2 regions of the Peribacillus sp. N1 genome follow, and region 2 is predicted to be linked to the other one. Evidence: riboswitches for the same ligand, from Rfam matches in the RefSeq annotation. Region 2 holds a riboswitch; the other holds the start of a gene.
What was found. Region 2 has a riboswitch for cyclic di-GMP ahead of ACYP5M_RS09025 (anti-repressor SinI family protein). Riboswitches for the same ligand answer to the same signal wherever they lie in the genome.
Positions count from the first base shown of each region.

Region 1: it holds a riboswitch for cyclic di-GMP, as region 2 does, so the genes downstream of both, ACYP5M_RS14350 (anti-repressor SinI family protein) here and ACYP5M_RS09025 (anti-repressor SinI family protein) in region 2, are expected to answer to the same signal.

Region 1 is NZ_BAAHZO010000003.1:291,851-300,163, forward strand. It holds gene secA (preprotein translocase subunit SecA) at 1-997, opposite strand, end outside; gene ACYP5M_RS14345 (helix-turn-helix domain-containing protein) at 1,418-1,741, shown strand; gene ACYP5M_RS14350 (anti-repressor SinI family protein) at 1,890-2,030, opposite strand; cyclic di-GMP riboswitch class I at 2,062-2,147, opposite strand; gene ACYP5M_RS14355 (hypothetical protein) at 2,311-2,508, opposite strand; gene hpf (ribosome hibernation-promoting factor, HPF/YfiA family) at 2,806-3,363, opposite strand; gene ACYP5M_RS14365 (flagellar protein FliT) at 3,617-3,961, opposite strand; gene fliS (flagellar export chaperone FliS) at 3,961-4,362, opposite strand; gene ACYP5M_RS14375 (flagellar hook-associated protein 2) at 4,387-5,898, opposite strand; gene flaG (flagellar protein FlaG) at 5,913-6,275, opposite strand; gene ACYP5M_RS14385 (DNA endonuclease) at 6,483-7,295, shown strand; gene ACYP5M_RS14390 (flagellin N-terminal helical domain-containing protein) at 7,782-8,313, opposite strand, start outside.
Region 2 is NZ_BAAHZO010000002.1:107,874-116,186, reverse strand. It holds gene ACYP5M_RS09055 (lasso peptide isopeptide bond-forming cyclase) at 62-2,002, shown strand; gene ACYP5M_RS09050 (paeninodin family lasso peptide) at 2,018-2,149, shown strand; gene ACYP5M_RS09045 (HPr kinase/phosphorylase) at 2,284-3,225, shown strand; gene ACYP5M_RS09040 (lasso peptide biosynthesis PqqD family chaperone) at 3,215-3,499, shown strand; gene ACYP5M_RS09035 (lasso peptide biosynthesis B2 protein) at 3,532-4,014, shown strand; gene ACYP5M_RS09030 (ABC transporter ATP-binding protein) at 4,209-6,008, shown strand; cyclic di-GMP riboswitch class I at 6,443-6,526, shown strand; gene ACYP5M_RS09025 (anti-repressor SinI family protein) at 6,545-6,649, shown strand; gene ACYP5M_RS09020 (hypothetical protein) at 7,139-7,276, shown strand; gene ACYP5M_RS09015 (hypothetical protein) at 7,526-7,657, shown strand; gene ACYP5M_RS09010 (hypothetical protein) at 8,018-8,254, shown strand.

The DNA.
Region 1 (8,313 bases), on a different contig from region 2:
GACCTTCACTGTAACGGCGGCCTTTCATCAAACGGCCAGTGAATTGGTCAACGATGACTATCTCGCCTTCCTGGACAACATAATCCACATCCAAATGCATGGAAACATGTGCCTTTAACGCCTGATTGATATGATGATTCAAAGTAACGTGATTAATATCGAATAAATTATCGATATTAAACGCTTTTTCAGCTCGATTCATCCCATCTTCCGTCAGCTGAACACCTTTTGTCTTTTCATCATATGTGTAGTCGGTTTCTTTTTTCAAGGTTTTTACAAACGCATTGGCCTGGATATACAGCTGAGCCGATTTTTGTGCGGAGCCGGAAATGATCAATGGCGTTCTTGCCTCATCGATCAAAATCGAATCGACCTCATCAATGACAGCGAAGTGCAGCGGGCGCTGTACCATTTGTTCTTTATATAACACCATATTGTCACGAAGATAATCAAAACCTAACTCATTATTCGTACTATACGTAATGTCAGCATTGTACGCCGCCTGTTTTTCTTCTTTAGAATGACTGTTCAAATTCAACCCGACGGTCAAACCAAGGAAATCATACAATACACCCATCTCGGTGGCATCACGGTGTGCCAAGTATTCATTGACAGTAACGACATGTACACCTTTACCGGTAAGCGCGTTTAAATAAACCGGCATGGTGGATGTTAAGGTTTTACCTTCCCCTGTTTTCATCTCGGAGATATTTCCATCATGAAGTGATGCCCCACCCATGATTTGAACACGGTAAGGATATAAACCCAGAGCACGCTTTGCCCCTTCACGTGCAACCGCAAAAGCCTCAACAAGCAAATCATCAACGGTTTCCCCATTTTGATAACGCTCTTTAAATTCACCCGTTTTGGCACGCAACTGTTCATCCGATAACCCCGCCGTCTCATCAGCCAGCGCTTCGACCTGATCGGCGATTTTTTCTAAACGTTTGATTTCTCGCTTATTCGGATCAAAAACTTTATTTAATATATTAAGCATTCAATAACGCTCCTCTATTATGGTAATGATCGTTCAATGACAAAATTCATATAAGTAAGAAGAAACACACTTCTATTATTACTAATGCACGCTTAATTTTACCACTTCTATCATAGAGGTACAACTTCATGTCACTTCCCTGGTATAGACCTGAATTCAATTCTTGCGAAAAACAATGGATAAATGAGGAGTAAAACTGTTAAAATAGAAGGAAGTATAAAAAATATGTTGCTAACTCCCCACTATTCCATATGCAAATGAGAATTATCCATAACCTTCCATCACTAGATGCTGTGTGTCCTCTCTAGCGATAGCATGTCAAGGTAATCCAACCTTACAGTCGTCTTGTTTTGAATGATAAGATTGGCTACTGACACTTATTAGCGGAAGATAAATAGAACATGTTTCGAGGTGGTATTGATGATTGGTGAACGTGTAAAAAAACTGCGAGAAGAAAAGAAAATGTCGATGACTGAACTTGCCGATAAAGCGGGTGTGGCAAAGTCTTATTTAAGTTCGCTCGAGCGGAACTTACAAACGAATCCTTCTATTCAATTTCTTGAAAAAATCTCCGCCGTACTAAACATTCCTGTTGATGCCCTGCTTTATGATGCACCAAATAAGGAAACCTTGGACACTGACTGGATGAAAATCGTTGAGGAAGCCATGAATTCGGGTGTCTCAAAACAACAATTCAGGGAATTCATCGAGTTTAATAAATGGAGAAAAGATAAAGAAGAGTAGAGTGGTAGTACACTAGTTTACCTACATAATCCTGAAGAATACAGTTTGAATAAGCTAGACTTGTAGAATCTCAAGGAAGAATAAACCCTATAAACAGCTAATGAATCGAATTACTGTTTATAGGGATGTTCTCGAACTTTTTCGTAAGCTATTTTCCATTGTTCTCCTCTAATGTTACCTCAAGGCTTTCCCGTTTCAAAAAAGCACTGATTTCCTCCTTTTTGAAACCCAAGCTCCTTGCTTCTGAAATCAATTTCACCCATTCTTGATCCACTTCCACATTAGCCACCTCTTCTACCTCCTAAAATACTCCTTGTATTTCAGGCAGACCAGCCATCATAGTCTCGAGGACCTTAGACCTGTGCCTTTGCGCCCTCATCTTTCAATAAGTTTGCCTTTGTCGTGGTATTTATTACCAAATACATTACTTATAATCATATTATAACGGATACCCACTCCATATATTGCTATTTTATGTCGGTAATCTACCTAAATGCAAAAACTTTTATCCGACAAATTATTACAAAATTAAGAAAATTCATAGTGCAGGTAATTTATCATAGACTAATTCATTTTCGTTTTTTTGTATAATAGTGAATATTGCTCTTCTTAATATTTCGTTGCTTTGTATTGATTCTCTCCATTGTAAGTGCATCCAAGGCTTTTTGCGCAGTTAAATCCTCACCGCAGGTCGGGCAAAGCCACTTTCCATATTCCGCACTGCTAAAAGAAGCCCTATGGCAAGTATGGCAATTCTTTCGATACAAGTAATCCAACCCCTCTGCACCTTGATCAAATTGTTTTATATAAAAAATCAGCCGTTCTTTTTAAAGAACTTACAATTTGAGTATAGTGCAAAAGAAGGGGGTTATTAAATAGGTAAAACTGACTATTTATCTTAATAAAGAACAATAATTGTTCTTCAAAAGGATTTTTCGTTGATTTGTATTTTATAGAGAACAAAAGAAGCAATCATTCTTTTCCTTTTCAAACGAATTCTATCAACAGGCATTAAAAAAGCACAACCCAAAGGCTGGGCTGTGCTTTTGATCTTAGAATAATAATTAACTAGGTTCAATCAATCCATAGCGTCCATCTTTTCGGCGGTACACTACGTTCGTTGTATTAGTATCCGCATTCGTGTAAACGAAGAAACTGTGACCAAGCATATTCATTTGTAGAATCGCTTCTTCACTGTCCATCGGCTTTAAATCAAAGCGCTTATTGCGGACCACTTCAATATCATTATCGTCTTCGAATTCATCCACCACTTCGTCAACTTCCATATTGAAGGCGAATGCATCTGGTGCAGCTGATAGATTGTTCCGGAACTTACGATTGACCTTCGTTTTATGTTTACGAATTTGGCGTTCAAGCTTATCATTGATCAAGTCAATGGCAGCATACATATCCGCATTTTCCTCTTCAGCACGAAGAACCAAATTCTGCATGGGAATCGTCACTTCGACCTTTGATGTATTATTGTTCACTTTTAAATTCACTAACACATTTGCATCTGGTGTATTGTTAAAATATCGTTCTAACTTGCCAATTTTCTTTTCGACGTATTCTCGAATTGCTGGAGTTACCTCAATGTTTTCACCGCGTACGTTGTAATTCATAAAGTGAGTCCTCCTTAAATTAAGACTATACAGTTAGATTCTACAATACCCCTCCGGTTCCTTTTAGAAACACATCATGAAATATGTCGAAATAATGAAACAATTGTCGGAAGGTTTGGAAAGGGGTTGATGTCTGCCCTAGCTTCATTATATCAAATGCTATGCTATAAAGAAAAAATTAAGCCTATTTTATTTACAGAAAATTTAAAAATAATTAACATAAAAACCTTTTGGAATCCAAACGGTCGTATAATCAATTTCTTTTATCATAGAACACACCATCCACTGATAGACTTTCATACGGGTTCGTGTATTTATTAGATGATCGTTTCTTCTTGTTTATTTCCTGGATATCCCGCTTTATCTCCTGCTTTTGGAGCTTCAGCAAGTGATCGACCTTTTGGTTGAGCAACAGTGCTGCACGTCCCAGCTGCTGCTCTTCTGCAGTAAAAGGCGGTTTGATTCGAGAAAGAAGTCCATCTCGCTGATCGATCAGCTTTGTGATCCTTTCTATTTTATCATCACGCTCTGTAATCGTGTGATTTTCCAGAACGGCAAGTAATTCAACAGTCAAATCATGAAAGGTCCTAATCACCATTACACTTGACCGCTTTGGGTAAATTGTTTTTTCCGATTGATTTGAATTACTTCCTTCCAAGTATTCCGGAACTCAGTAACAAGGCCCTCCACTTCTTCCAAGGTAGAAACATCATTTTTCATATTCGCTTCTATCAGACGCCGGTTCATGAAATCATATAGACTCATCATAGCTTTGGATACATCCGCATCCATATTCAGCGTCACCATCAATTCGCGGATGATATTTTGCGCCTTGATGATGTTCGTATTCTTCGCTTCGATATTTCCTGCTTCAATGGCCTTCTTCCCAAGCATGATGAACTTCAAACAGCCATTATAAAGCATTAATGTAAGCTCTCCCGGGGATGCTGTGTTGACTGAATTTTGCTGATACGATTGATAAGGATTATTTATTGCCATATTTAACTTCCTTTCCGACTTACCTTAACTAAAATAAGAAGCTAACGATGCACTTTGGCTGTTTGCCTTTTGAATCGCTTTTTCCATCGCCGTGAACTGGTTGTAATAGCGCGATTCCAATTTCGTTAGCTTTGCCTCAAATGTTGAAATCTTCTTATTCAGCCCATCAACCAATTTTCCGATTGTAAAATTGTTATTAACAAATCCGGCCTTTCCGGCTTTTTCAGTAATCGCCTTCATTGATGATTCTATATCATCCCTTAACCGGCGCGCGAGGCCTTTGTCGCTCTTTTCTGGCCCATTGGCCATGAACATATCATAAATCGCATTCGGATCCTCACTAATGGCTGCCCGGAGCTTGTCCTCATCAATCGTTAATTTACCGCCCTCCAAATAATTTTTGGTGGTGGTGATCCCCAAACTGCTGAGATTGTTTTTTCCTGTGATCCCATCCACCGAGGTGTATAGGGATGACCTCATTGTGATCAGGAGGCTTTTTAACGTCGAATCGCTTTTTAACGTTCCGCTCTTCGCTTTTTCTTCCCACAGCTTCACTTCATCCTCGGTCATTGCCTTCTTTTGCTCAGAGGTAAGCGGGGTAAAGGAGCGATATTTAGCTTCACCCGTTTTATCTTGAACCTTTTTAATGACATCATTGTATTTATTCACAAACTGAGTGATCGTGTCCAGGATGGCATCCACATCAGCTGTTGATGAGAATGTGACTGTATCCGTCGTTTTTTGCTTTACCGTTATTTCCGCTCCATTAATCTGAAACGTATTCGAAGGCCGGGAAATGTCCAGTCCATTATAAGTAATCGATGCATTTTCCCCTATTGTGCCGCCAGTTCCTTCATTGTTACTGCTCATTTTTAGCACATTGAAGAAATCTCCGGTACTCCCTAACTCAATTTCAGGCCGATCTTTTATATCACCTGTATTTTTAGCAGTGATGGAAAACTTCTGGGACGTTTCATCGAAAAATAGAGTCACTCCCGAGTTTGCATTAATTTTATTTATTACACTTTCTAACGTATCGTCCGCATTAAGGGTAAGAGTGTACGGTTTTTCCACTGTTGCGCCATCTTTTACTTCCGTATCAAAACCGCCATCCTTATTGATGGACAGTATCGTAATATCTTGAGGAGTCGTGATTCCCAATTCCGATAGTTTCTTTTTGGGGTCGGTAACAGCTGTTTTTTCTGTACTTGTCATGGTTGCTGCCTTGGCAAGTCCATTCACTTTTATATTCCCGGAAAAATCACTGGTCGAATTCACATTTCTCACTGATACAGCATCTGGATTCGATACCGTCACCTTCTTTTTAATGAAGGAAGACTGCTTCCCAATTCCATCACGAATGAGCGTATCCAATTCTGATAAAGCTGTATTTATCGAACGGTAATCATCGCGCTGCCACTCGGAATACTGCTTTTTCTGTGTCAGTTTATCCAATGGCACCCGTTCTGCCTGCATCATGCTCTTAACTAATTCATCAATGTCCATCCCGCTTGCTAAACCACTGATTCGTACCAAAATTGATCACCCGCTTATATTTTTTCATCCACCATTATGCCGACAAACTCCGTCATTGCCGCATAGAAGTCCAATAACTTCTTCGGGGGAATTTCCCTGATCGTCTCATCCGTTACATCATCCACTACCTTGACATAGTACTCATTCAGCTTCTCATGATATTCAAAACGAACCGCCGTATGTTTCGGATTCAGGAAGGTGTTCAAACTATCCACCATTTCCTGCACATTTTCTTTTGATGGCATATCAGTAGATTCCACACTTTGCTCCGAATAGGCTAGCGTATTCATTTCCCGCTGATAAAATGAACTGATTCCTTCCGAGATTGCTGTTCTAAGTTGTGAGGAAAGGATATTTGTGGACAAACTCTCCAGCATCTAAATAGCCCCCAATATGATATCTTTACTTTTTATATCGGTTCCGAAATGGAACTTTACAGTGTACATACAAAGGATTTATTATTAAATAGAGAACAAACATTCGCTATCGGAGGGGATAACATTATAAAATGGGATTAAGAAGATGAGCTTACACTCTTATATAAGGAGGTTTTCATAATTAATCTTACTGAAATCCAGAAAAATATATTATATGCCAGCATTATAAGTGACGATGAAATCACGAAAATTTATAAAAATAGCAGGAGAAAGAACAACAGCTACCGGGAGCACTACGGCACATCTCAGGGAGATTATCGAAAATGGAAAATTTCCTTTTTTGATGGATTATTATATATCACTCCGGCAAGCCAATGTGTCCGTTCCGCTTCTTTAGAATTATTCACCAATTTATTCCCACACTTTTACAGTGATGATGGAACTAAACATCTCCCCTTCACATTATTGAAACATTGCATTTTACCACATTTCCTAACTATTCTATACATGGATGATGGCTCTTTAAGCATCTCATACAGGGTAAATCATAATAAAAAAATTATTTACCTCACACCGCATATTTACCTTTACCTTCAATGTTATCCTAAAGACGAATTAGAGAAACTAAAAGAACATATATTTACCACATATCATTTATCCTTAAAGCTGAGCTCTCGTAAAGATGGATATGGATATATTCTAAAAACTACTTCTGTTAAAGAAACTTTTCGTTTCCTCGAACTAATCGAACCTGTAGCAAAAACTTGTTCTTCCATGTTATATAAAACCTCTTGGGAATTCCGAAATCAAAAAGAAATACTCAGGTGGAAATCTAAGTATCCTGATTACACGATTCTTACCAGCAGTTCAGATCGCTCTAAACCCTATTCTCCAGATGAAATTAAATTACTAAGACAACTTAAAGAAAATGGTTATACAACAAATGAAATTGCAAAGATGCTAAAAAGAAGTTATTGGTCCGTTACTTATAAATGGCAAGAAATAAAAAAACTAAACTAACGCCAAAACGTGATAGTATTTTGGAGCTAAATAATGTTAATCTAACCGATCCTTTATATTTTTCGATAAAAAAAGAGACTCTAGTAAAACTAGAGTCTCTTTCAGGTAATCTAAAATTAACGAAGAAGTTGTAAAACTCCTTGTGGTTGTTGGTTCGCTTGCTTTGCGACTATGTCTTTCGATCATAGAACAGACTATATCTTCACCCTTATCTTATAAGGGGCTGGGCACTTCGAATGGCTTTTGCCACCCTACGGATTTCATTGCCATAGCTTTCACCTTAGACTGTATATCCTAGTCGTTGAACCTTCTCCAGAGTTTCCTCAAAGGAGCTTGGCTGCTGATTATCCATTATGTCATCTCCATCATTTTCAGACCATCACGCTTACCGTTTCCAGTTACGTTGTGGTTGATGCAGCTTTAGGAAGTTCCAGCAATTCACCCAGTCATAATTTTATCCATTACTGGATAAAACGCCCTTCAAATTTACCTCAGAAGTTGTAAAACTCCTTGAGGTGCGGAATTTGCTTGAGCTAGCATTGCTTGAGATGCTTGCGCCAAGATAGAGTTTTTAGTTTGCTCCATCATAGTCTTAGCCATATCTGTATCACGAACACGTGATTCAGCAGCAGTCAGGTTTTCAGAAGAAGTACCTAAGTTGTTGATCGTATGCTCTAATCGGTTTTGGTTAGCACCTAGTTTAGAACGTTCAGCTGATACAGTGTCAATTGCAGATTGAATAACTGTGATTGCTGCAGATGCATTTTTAGCATTAGAAACATCCAGACCGGATTCAACGCCTTTAGAATCTGTACCATTGCTTACATTTGTAGTTGCAGTGAATCCATCACCAATACCAGTTAATCCTAGATTACTAGCACGCATGTCATCGATTTCAAGTGTCAGACTTTGGTTTTCATTTGCACCGATTTGGAATTGAAGACCTGCGCCAGCATCAGTACCCGTAGAAGAAGAACTACTTATTTTTAAATCAGCTAAAGCAGTACCAGCAGATGCA
Region 2 (8,313 bases):
TCAACATCGAAGGAAGCTATTGTAATAATCATTTACATAACAAAACGAGCAGGGGGAAAACATGAGTGCTATAACCGGTATTTATCATTTAAATGAAGAGCCTGTAGATCTCAAGCAATGCCGCAATTTAATGACAGCATTACAAAAGTACCCTGCGGATTCTATTCAAATATGGCATTCAGAAAAGGTTTTTCTCGGTTGTCACGCTCAATGGATTACTCCTGAATCTGTAGGTGAACAACTCCCGTTTTACGATTTTGAAAGGCGATGTACAATCACTGCGGATGCTATTATTGATAATCGTAAAGATTTATTTCAGGTGTTGCAAGTAAAACCATTAGATCAAAAAGGCATGACGGATAGTGAACTGATTCTACTTTCATACTATAAGTGGGGTGAAGATGCTCCCAAATTCTTAGTAGGGGATTTTGCTTTTGTCATTTGGGACGAAAAGAAACAGAAGTTGTTTGGGGCAAGGGATTTTTCAGGAAGCAGAACCCTTTATTATCACCAAAACTATCAGAAATTTGCCTTTTGCACGACTATGGATCCGCTTTTGTCATTACCTTTTATTGAAAAAAGGTTGAATGAGCAGTGGCTTGCTGAGTATTTGGCCGTATCGGGAATGATTGATGCAGTAGATTCTTCATTAACGCCGTATACAACCATAAGTCAGATACCACCCTCTCATAGTTTAACAATAGAGAATAATAGGGTGACTTTAAAACGATATTCCTTTTTAACTCAAGGGGATAAGTTAAAACTTAAATCTAATGAAGATTACATCGAAGCATTTCAAGGTGTATTCCAGGAGGCTGTTAAATCTAGATTAAGGACACATCGAAAAGTTGGTGCCCAGTTAAGTGGTGGGCTGGATTCTGGGGCTGTTGTTGGCTTTGCTGTGAATAAATTGCAGCGGGAAAGCACTGCACTACATACATATAGTTATATTCCTCCCGAAGATTTCAAGGATTTTACTCCTAAATACTTATTGGCTGATGAGCGGCCTTTCATCAAATCGACGGTAGGACATGTTGGTGGCATTATTGATCATTATTGTGACTTTAAGGGGAAAGACTCCTATTCTGAAATGGAAGACTTTCTCGACATCATGGAGATGCCATATAAGTTTTTTGAAAATTCTTTCTGGTTGAAAGGGATGTTTGAAAAAGCGAATGAGGATGACATAGGTGTTTTACTTAATGGAGATAGAGGGAACTTTTCAATTTCCTGGGGATTCCCCTTGGAGTATTACTCCCTTCTATTAAAAAGGCTAAAGTGGGTTCTATTATATCAAGAGTTGGAACAATATAGGAGTAATGTTGGCGGATCTAGATTGCGAAAGGTGAAAACCATTGCAAGAATCGGCTTTCCAATCATTGATCGGATCTTTCCGGAAGGTGTGCCATATAAAATTCCTTCATTAATCAATCCAAGATTTGCAGAAGGAACAGGGGTATATGACAGATTTAAAGAATTCGGCATGGATGAAACAGGCTGGTATTCGAAATCTGATATTTTTAATGAAAGAAAAAAACATTTTGAAGATATCTTTCAGTGGAATGCAGGGAATACGCTTTCCACAAAGCTCTCCTTACGATACAAGTTGTGGAAGCGAGATCCGACGAATGATATCCGAGTTATTCGCTTTTGTTTATCACTCCCGGAAAGTCAATATGTACAGAATGGGATGGATCGTGCCCTGATTCGAAATGCTACATTGAATGTCTTACCCGATAAAGTAAGGCTAAATCAACGGTACAGGGGTGTGCAAGGTGCTGATTGGGTTCACCGTATGCTTCCTAAATGGGGTGAATTCATAGAGGAGATTGAGCAGCTGAGCACAGATGATAAAGCCCTGGAATTCCTGGATGGACAAGCGATAAAGAATGCCTTAGTAACGGTTAAAAAAGGAACGGAACCCGAACTTGCTACAAACCCTGACCATAAATTCCTAATGCGAAGTTTAATCGTGTATCGATTTTTAAAACGATTCAATTAAAAGGAGGTGAATACTATGAAAAAGGAATGGAAAAAGCCTGAATTAGAAGTTCTTGATGTTAATCAAACAATGCTTGGAACAGATGGTGATTACACAGATGCTGCATTTCCAGCAGGCACTCCTAAAGGTGACATAACTTTTAGTTAAACTTTTTACGCAATAAAGTCTGTTAGGTTCCCCTAAGCCCCTATTTATCCAGTTAATAGGGGTATGACTTCAAGAATAATAAAGTATTAAACATTAGACCTGTCTAGACGTTATTTATGTTCGGGGGTATTTATATGATTGGTATTAAAACAAGGACAGTTTATGAAGCATATGGTTTAACCGTCTCAAGTGATATAGCTTTGCCTGAATTGCTTCCTATTAATATAGTGGATGATAAAACGGATATTGTTATTGAAAAAGCGGATCTACATACATTATGGTCTGAGCATTCAGTTCCTGATGATGATTTTGTCATTAAGAAAGACTGGATTATGTTCCATGTTTCCAGGACGGCCATTTTCCTGATCCAAGGCGGAAATAGAATAAAATTTTGTCCAATTGATGCGGCACAAGAGGATGAGATTCGTCTTTATATCCTCGGAACATGCATGGGTGCCATTTTGATGCAAAGAAAAATCCTTCCTATACACGGAAGTGCGGTAGCCATAGATGGAAAGGCATATGCAATTGTTGGTGATTCTGGGGCTGGGAAATCCACTCTTGCTTCAGCTTTTTTAAAAAGGGGCTATAAGCTCATGAGTGATGATGTCATACCAGTAACACTAAATGATGAAAATGTACCAATTGTAACACCTTCATATCCACAACAAAAATTATGGCTGGAAAGCTTAAATCATTTTGAAATGGATTCAAATAATTATCAGCCACTCATTGTTAGAGAAGATAAATTCGCTGTTCCTGTTCAAGAACAGTTTATTACCGAACAACTCCCGCTCGCTGGTGTTTTTGAATTGATCAAGGGAGAAAATAACGAGATAGATATTACGCCTATACCATCTCTTCAAAGATTTTATAAATTGTATCATCATACATACCGTAATTTTTTTATCCAAAAATCTGGGTTGATGGACTGGCACTTTAATACTTCTGCCAAAATGATTAAGAAAATCGAGTTTTTCCAATTACGTAGACCAACGAATCGCTTCACGGCGCCACACTTATCGGAAATTATTTTAAATGTTTTAAAAAGGGAGGAAAAAGTTCATGATTACTAAACAACTTGATACGAAATATAGCCAAAGTCCAGGGAACATAGTAAGTGATATGGATGGGGAAAAAGTAATGTTAAGTGTTTCTAACGGTAAATATTATAATTTAGGTGAACTAGGCGGGGAAATATGGGAGTTAATGAAGGAGCCCATCACGATTCAAGAGTTAGTAACAACATTACAGTCACAATACAATGTCCATCAAACCGATTGTCAGTCACATGTCACTGACTTTTTAAGTCAATTGCTAGAACAAGGTTTAGTTAGCATCCATTCCTAGTATCATGAATCTTTAGTCTAGGAGGCTAAAAAATGAACATCGTAAAGAAAGCTCAGACTTTTCTTAAATTAAACTTCAAGACAAAGCTGCTGTATATCGAGGCCTTTATACATTTAGGCAAGGCCCGTTATCTTAAAAGCATTTCCTTTTCAAAAGTTGCCCCAACACTTGGTGAACAGATGAAAGAGTCATCATATGAGTTGATTGCAGCGGATAAAGAGATTTTAGCAAATGTTTCACGGGCTATAAATATTATGAGCCGCTACACCATATGGGAAAGCCAGTGTCTTGTAAAGGCAATGGCGGCTATGAAGATGCTGGAAAAACGAGAAATTGATAGCACTCTTTATTTAGGTACAGCCAAAGATGAGAATGGAGGGCTCATTGCACATGCTTGGCTACGCAGTGGACCTTTTTACATAACGGGAGCAGAAGTGATGGATAGGTTCACTGTTGTTTCTAAGTTCTCTAAAAAGAACAGGGGTGGAAGTCTGAAAGAACAAGAGTCTGGTTAATCTGATAACATTCAATTTGAACAAAATAAACCCTCCAAGGTTTATCCAGGAGTCCACGCGTCACCACCCCACCCATACTATCTTCAATGTGAATAATAATCTTAGAACCTAATACCTTTCCTTCCATTTTCGCGCTTTATCACTAGTAACATGAAGGAAAACGATCAAATATGGCCTGAATGGAGGATATGGTTATGAAGCATCTTTTACTTTTTACGAAACGAATACATGATTTTTCAGGAAAAATACTATATATCAATCTTATTTGTATGATTTTAATAGGTTTTTTAGAAGGCGTAGGAATTTTCTTGTTGATCCCTCTGATTGGATTGACCGGTATAATGGATATAAAAACGGATGAAGTTCCTTTCTTAAGCTGGGTTAATGGATTATTCATAGGAATTCCGGAAACGGTAAGTCTTTTAATAATACTTGGCGCTTATGTGATATTAATGGTGGGACAAAGTGTATTTAAGCGGAATCAAACTATCTTGGGAGTGAAAATCCAACAAGGTTTTGTTAGAAAGTTAAGGGATGAGGCGTATGGCAGTCTGCTGCAAGTCAATTGGGGATTTTACTTAAAAAAGAGGAAATCCGATATTATCAACATCATGACAAATGAAACCTTCAATGTAAGTGCAGGGATAAATTTATTTTTACAATTTATATCCTCTCTTATATTTACTTTCATTCAAATCGGTATAGCTTTTTATTTATCTGTTCCAATGACAAGTTTTATAATAGCTTTTGGGATCATTCTTATTTTTTCTTCCCGGAAGTTTGTAAAAAAGTCTCAGTCTATTGGAAAGGAAACCTTTCAGCTAACACAAACATATTTAGCGGGCATGACTGATCACCTTAACGGAATGAAAGATATCAAAAGTAATTCACTAGAGGAATCACATTTGAATTGGTTTCTTTCCTTAAGTAAAAGAATAGAAAAAAATAGAATCAAGTTAACGACTTTAAATACTACCTCCCAGATGATTTTCAAAATTGTATCTTCAGTCTTAATTGCGATCTTCGTCTTTTTTTCGATAAAGATGTTCATGGCCCAGCCAGCACAATTAATGCTGATAATGGTTATTTTTTCAAGGTTATGGCCAAGGTTTACAAGCATTCAATCCAATTTAGAGCAAATAGGATCTACGCTTCCGTCTTTTAAAGCATTGTCCGATTTACAAAACGAATGTAGAGATGCAAGAGAATTATATGAATCTGATTATAAAAATATCATGCCTATTGAAATTAAACGAGGGCTGGATTGCCGTAATGTTTTTTTTAGTTATGATCAAAATGAGAGCACTTATGCCCTTAAAAATATAAGCCTACACATCCCCTCTAACCGTATGACGGCTATTGTCGGCCGATCGGGTGCCGGAAAAAGCACATTAATAGATATATTAATGGGGTTGAATCATCCTAATAGGGGCGAAGTCAGAATAGATGATAGTCCCCTTACTAATGACCGATTATTATCACTGCGGAGGTCCATAAGTTATATCCCGCAAGATCCATATCTCTTTAATGCAACAATAAGGGAAAATTTGCTGATCATTGACCCTGATGCAAGTGATGAATTCATATGGGAATCTTTGGATTTCGCTGCAGCTGCTGATTTTGTCAGTAAACTTCCACAAGGTTTGGATACACTCATCGGAGATCGAGGTGTGCGACTGTCTGGAGGAGAAAGGCAACGGTTAGTGTTAGCCAGAGCAATTTTACGCAAACCGGCCATCCTGGTATTGGATGAAGCCACAAGTGCATTGGATACGGAGAACGAAGCAAAGATTCAATCCGCTATTGAACGATTAAAAGGAAAAATGACCATCATCGTAATAGCTCATCGATTATCGACGATTCGCAATGCCGACCAAGTACTGGTCATGGATCAGGGAGAAATCATTCAGGTCGGTGAATATAACCAATTAGCGAATGAAAAAAGAGGGATGTTTAGCAATTTATTAGGTATCCAAATGGAATCAAGAGTATAAATTGGAAGTTCACGACAGTCAGGTTACAACCATTTTATGGTTTGTAATGCTGGCTTTTTTCTTAGGGGAGATAAATTAATAATGAATGACTTAGCCTACTTAATTCGAAAAAATACTTTTTTAGAATAGTAAATAATAAATTGTTATAGCGATTATATCTCTGCTTTTTAGAAAATTGTTTTAAAGAAATCGCATTCTACCAGTATTTTTACATTATAATGTCACTTTTTGATGAATTGTGTTGAAAAATGACATAAAAAAACGAATAGTATTAAGAGCTATTATTACGTTTTTAAGTATAATTAACATTAATATAGTTTTAATTAAGGGGAAATTTTTTTAGGGCATAATGGTTCACTTGGACAAGGGAATCGAAAGAGTTTTTCAAGATATTTATTAAACTTGAAAGAGTAATAAAAACTAATGTGAAATATTCTTGAGAAAGGCAAACCTATTGAAAAGTAGGGACGCAAAATTACAGGTCTAAGGCTAATTGCTAAGACGGCTGTGTTACCACAAGTTGGGTGGGATTTATCATGGAAGCTAACAATGAACGGGAAGAATGGTTTCATCTAATTTTGGAGGCTAAAAATCTAGGATTATCTATTGAAGATGTGCGGGAGTTCATCAAAGGAAAATGAAAAAATACGTTAGGGAAGGCTGTTATACAGTCTTCTTTTTTTGTTTTTTTTTCGTAAAAAAGTATCTGAAATAAAGAACAAGGGGACAATATTAAAAATGCAACCTAAATGAGAGGGATTTTATTATGGATGTACCTTGTACTTTTATAAGGGGATTAATATGGGGAACTTTATTCTGTGTACCGTTATGGTTATCATTTTGCGGTTGGATAAAAATAATAATGAATTTTATAAAGTAAGCGCTTAATAAATTTAGATATTAAAATGATACCTAGGCAGGATTTAACAGAATGATCATAGAATTTAGTTAAAGTACATAATACGTTAGTCGTTAAATTCTACAGATTTAAGAAATATTACCTATAAAAAACAGTTAATAATACTTAAATATTTTGGTTATGTGCCGATACTACATATAGAGATTAAGCAAAGGGACTTCGCAAAAGGCGATGTCAGATAGCTGCCATCAAAATAGAAGGAGATTATTTGATGACAAAAAACAGGTTCATTACGTTCGAGGAAGTTTATGAAAAGAAACAAAGAAGCAAGAAAATTTTTATTGGGACTTATATTACCATTACATTAGTTTTAATTGCATTAATGACATATTTTATGGGACAAGCATAATATGGGGTTTCGAAGGGCTGAGGAATCGGTCCTTTTTTTGTTTTCTTATATCCTCACGTATTTACCTAAAACATACTAGTGTTCATTCCAAAGGGATATTTCAGAAATGTTAAAATTGGGTAAATTTTTGGTTTTTAAACTAGTTCCTACTTGCCAATCGCTACTATATATGTGATTATAAAAGAGCTATATTCCTTATTTTTGAAAAAAATTGGGACAACTTATGAGATTGTGGAGTGGAAATTTTAAATGGATTTTTTTGATATTTTAAAAGACACTTTTGCCAAGGGTGAGTCTGGACAAGATGTTACTGTAAATGAACTTGTGGAAGAGATTAAGGAGAAATTAAGCGGGATTATTGAACAACCTGAAAGAATATGATCCGTAGATACTTCTTCCCGGGCTTATTGACGTTGGGTGTTGTTTGGTGCAGTTTTGTATAGAATGTTATTCTATCGTTTTCAGGGGCTCTTATATGTTGCCTTTTTAGTGCAGATGATCTGCATCAAAAACTAACCGGTGGCCGTGTCCCTTTGTGGATGTTATCACGGACACGTTTGGCGGTTTGCTAGGAATCTTCTTTTCTCTTTTCTGGTATCGAAGAAGAAAGCGTCAATGAATTTAAGAAATCATTTCCGTTACATATACTAAAGGAGCATGTTTAAAACATGCTTCTTTTTTATCGTTTTCATTTATATATAAATGAATGATAACCTGTGAGGGTGATGAGTATGAGGAGAATTGACGGCTATTCTCGGGGTGTTAGCTGCAGGAGTTAGTATCATTCTTTTTTTTCAAGCGGTTCAAAAAGCGAGTGATGAAAGTGAGGCGGAGTTCGGGAAGTCCTGGGATTTGTTAAGCTCTAAAATAAAGCTTCGATTTCCGAATCGTGCAGATTATGTGCAAAATCGGTCACATGTATTTTTACAGCATATGAATGTGAAGTCCTTTCAATATGATTTGCAGGCCGATACTTAAGAATGTGAAGAACTGGATTCTGGATAAGGTTGGAGGGCAGCATAAAACGGCCTATGAAA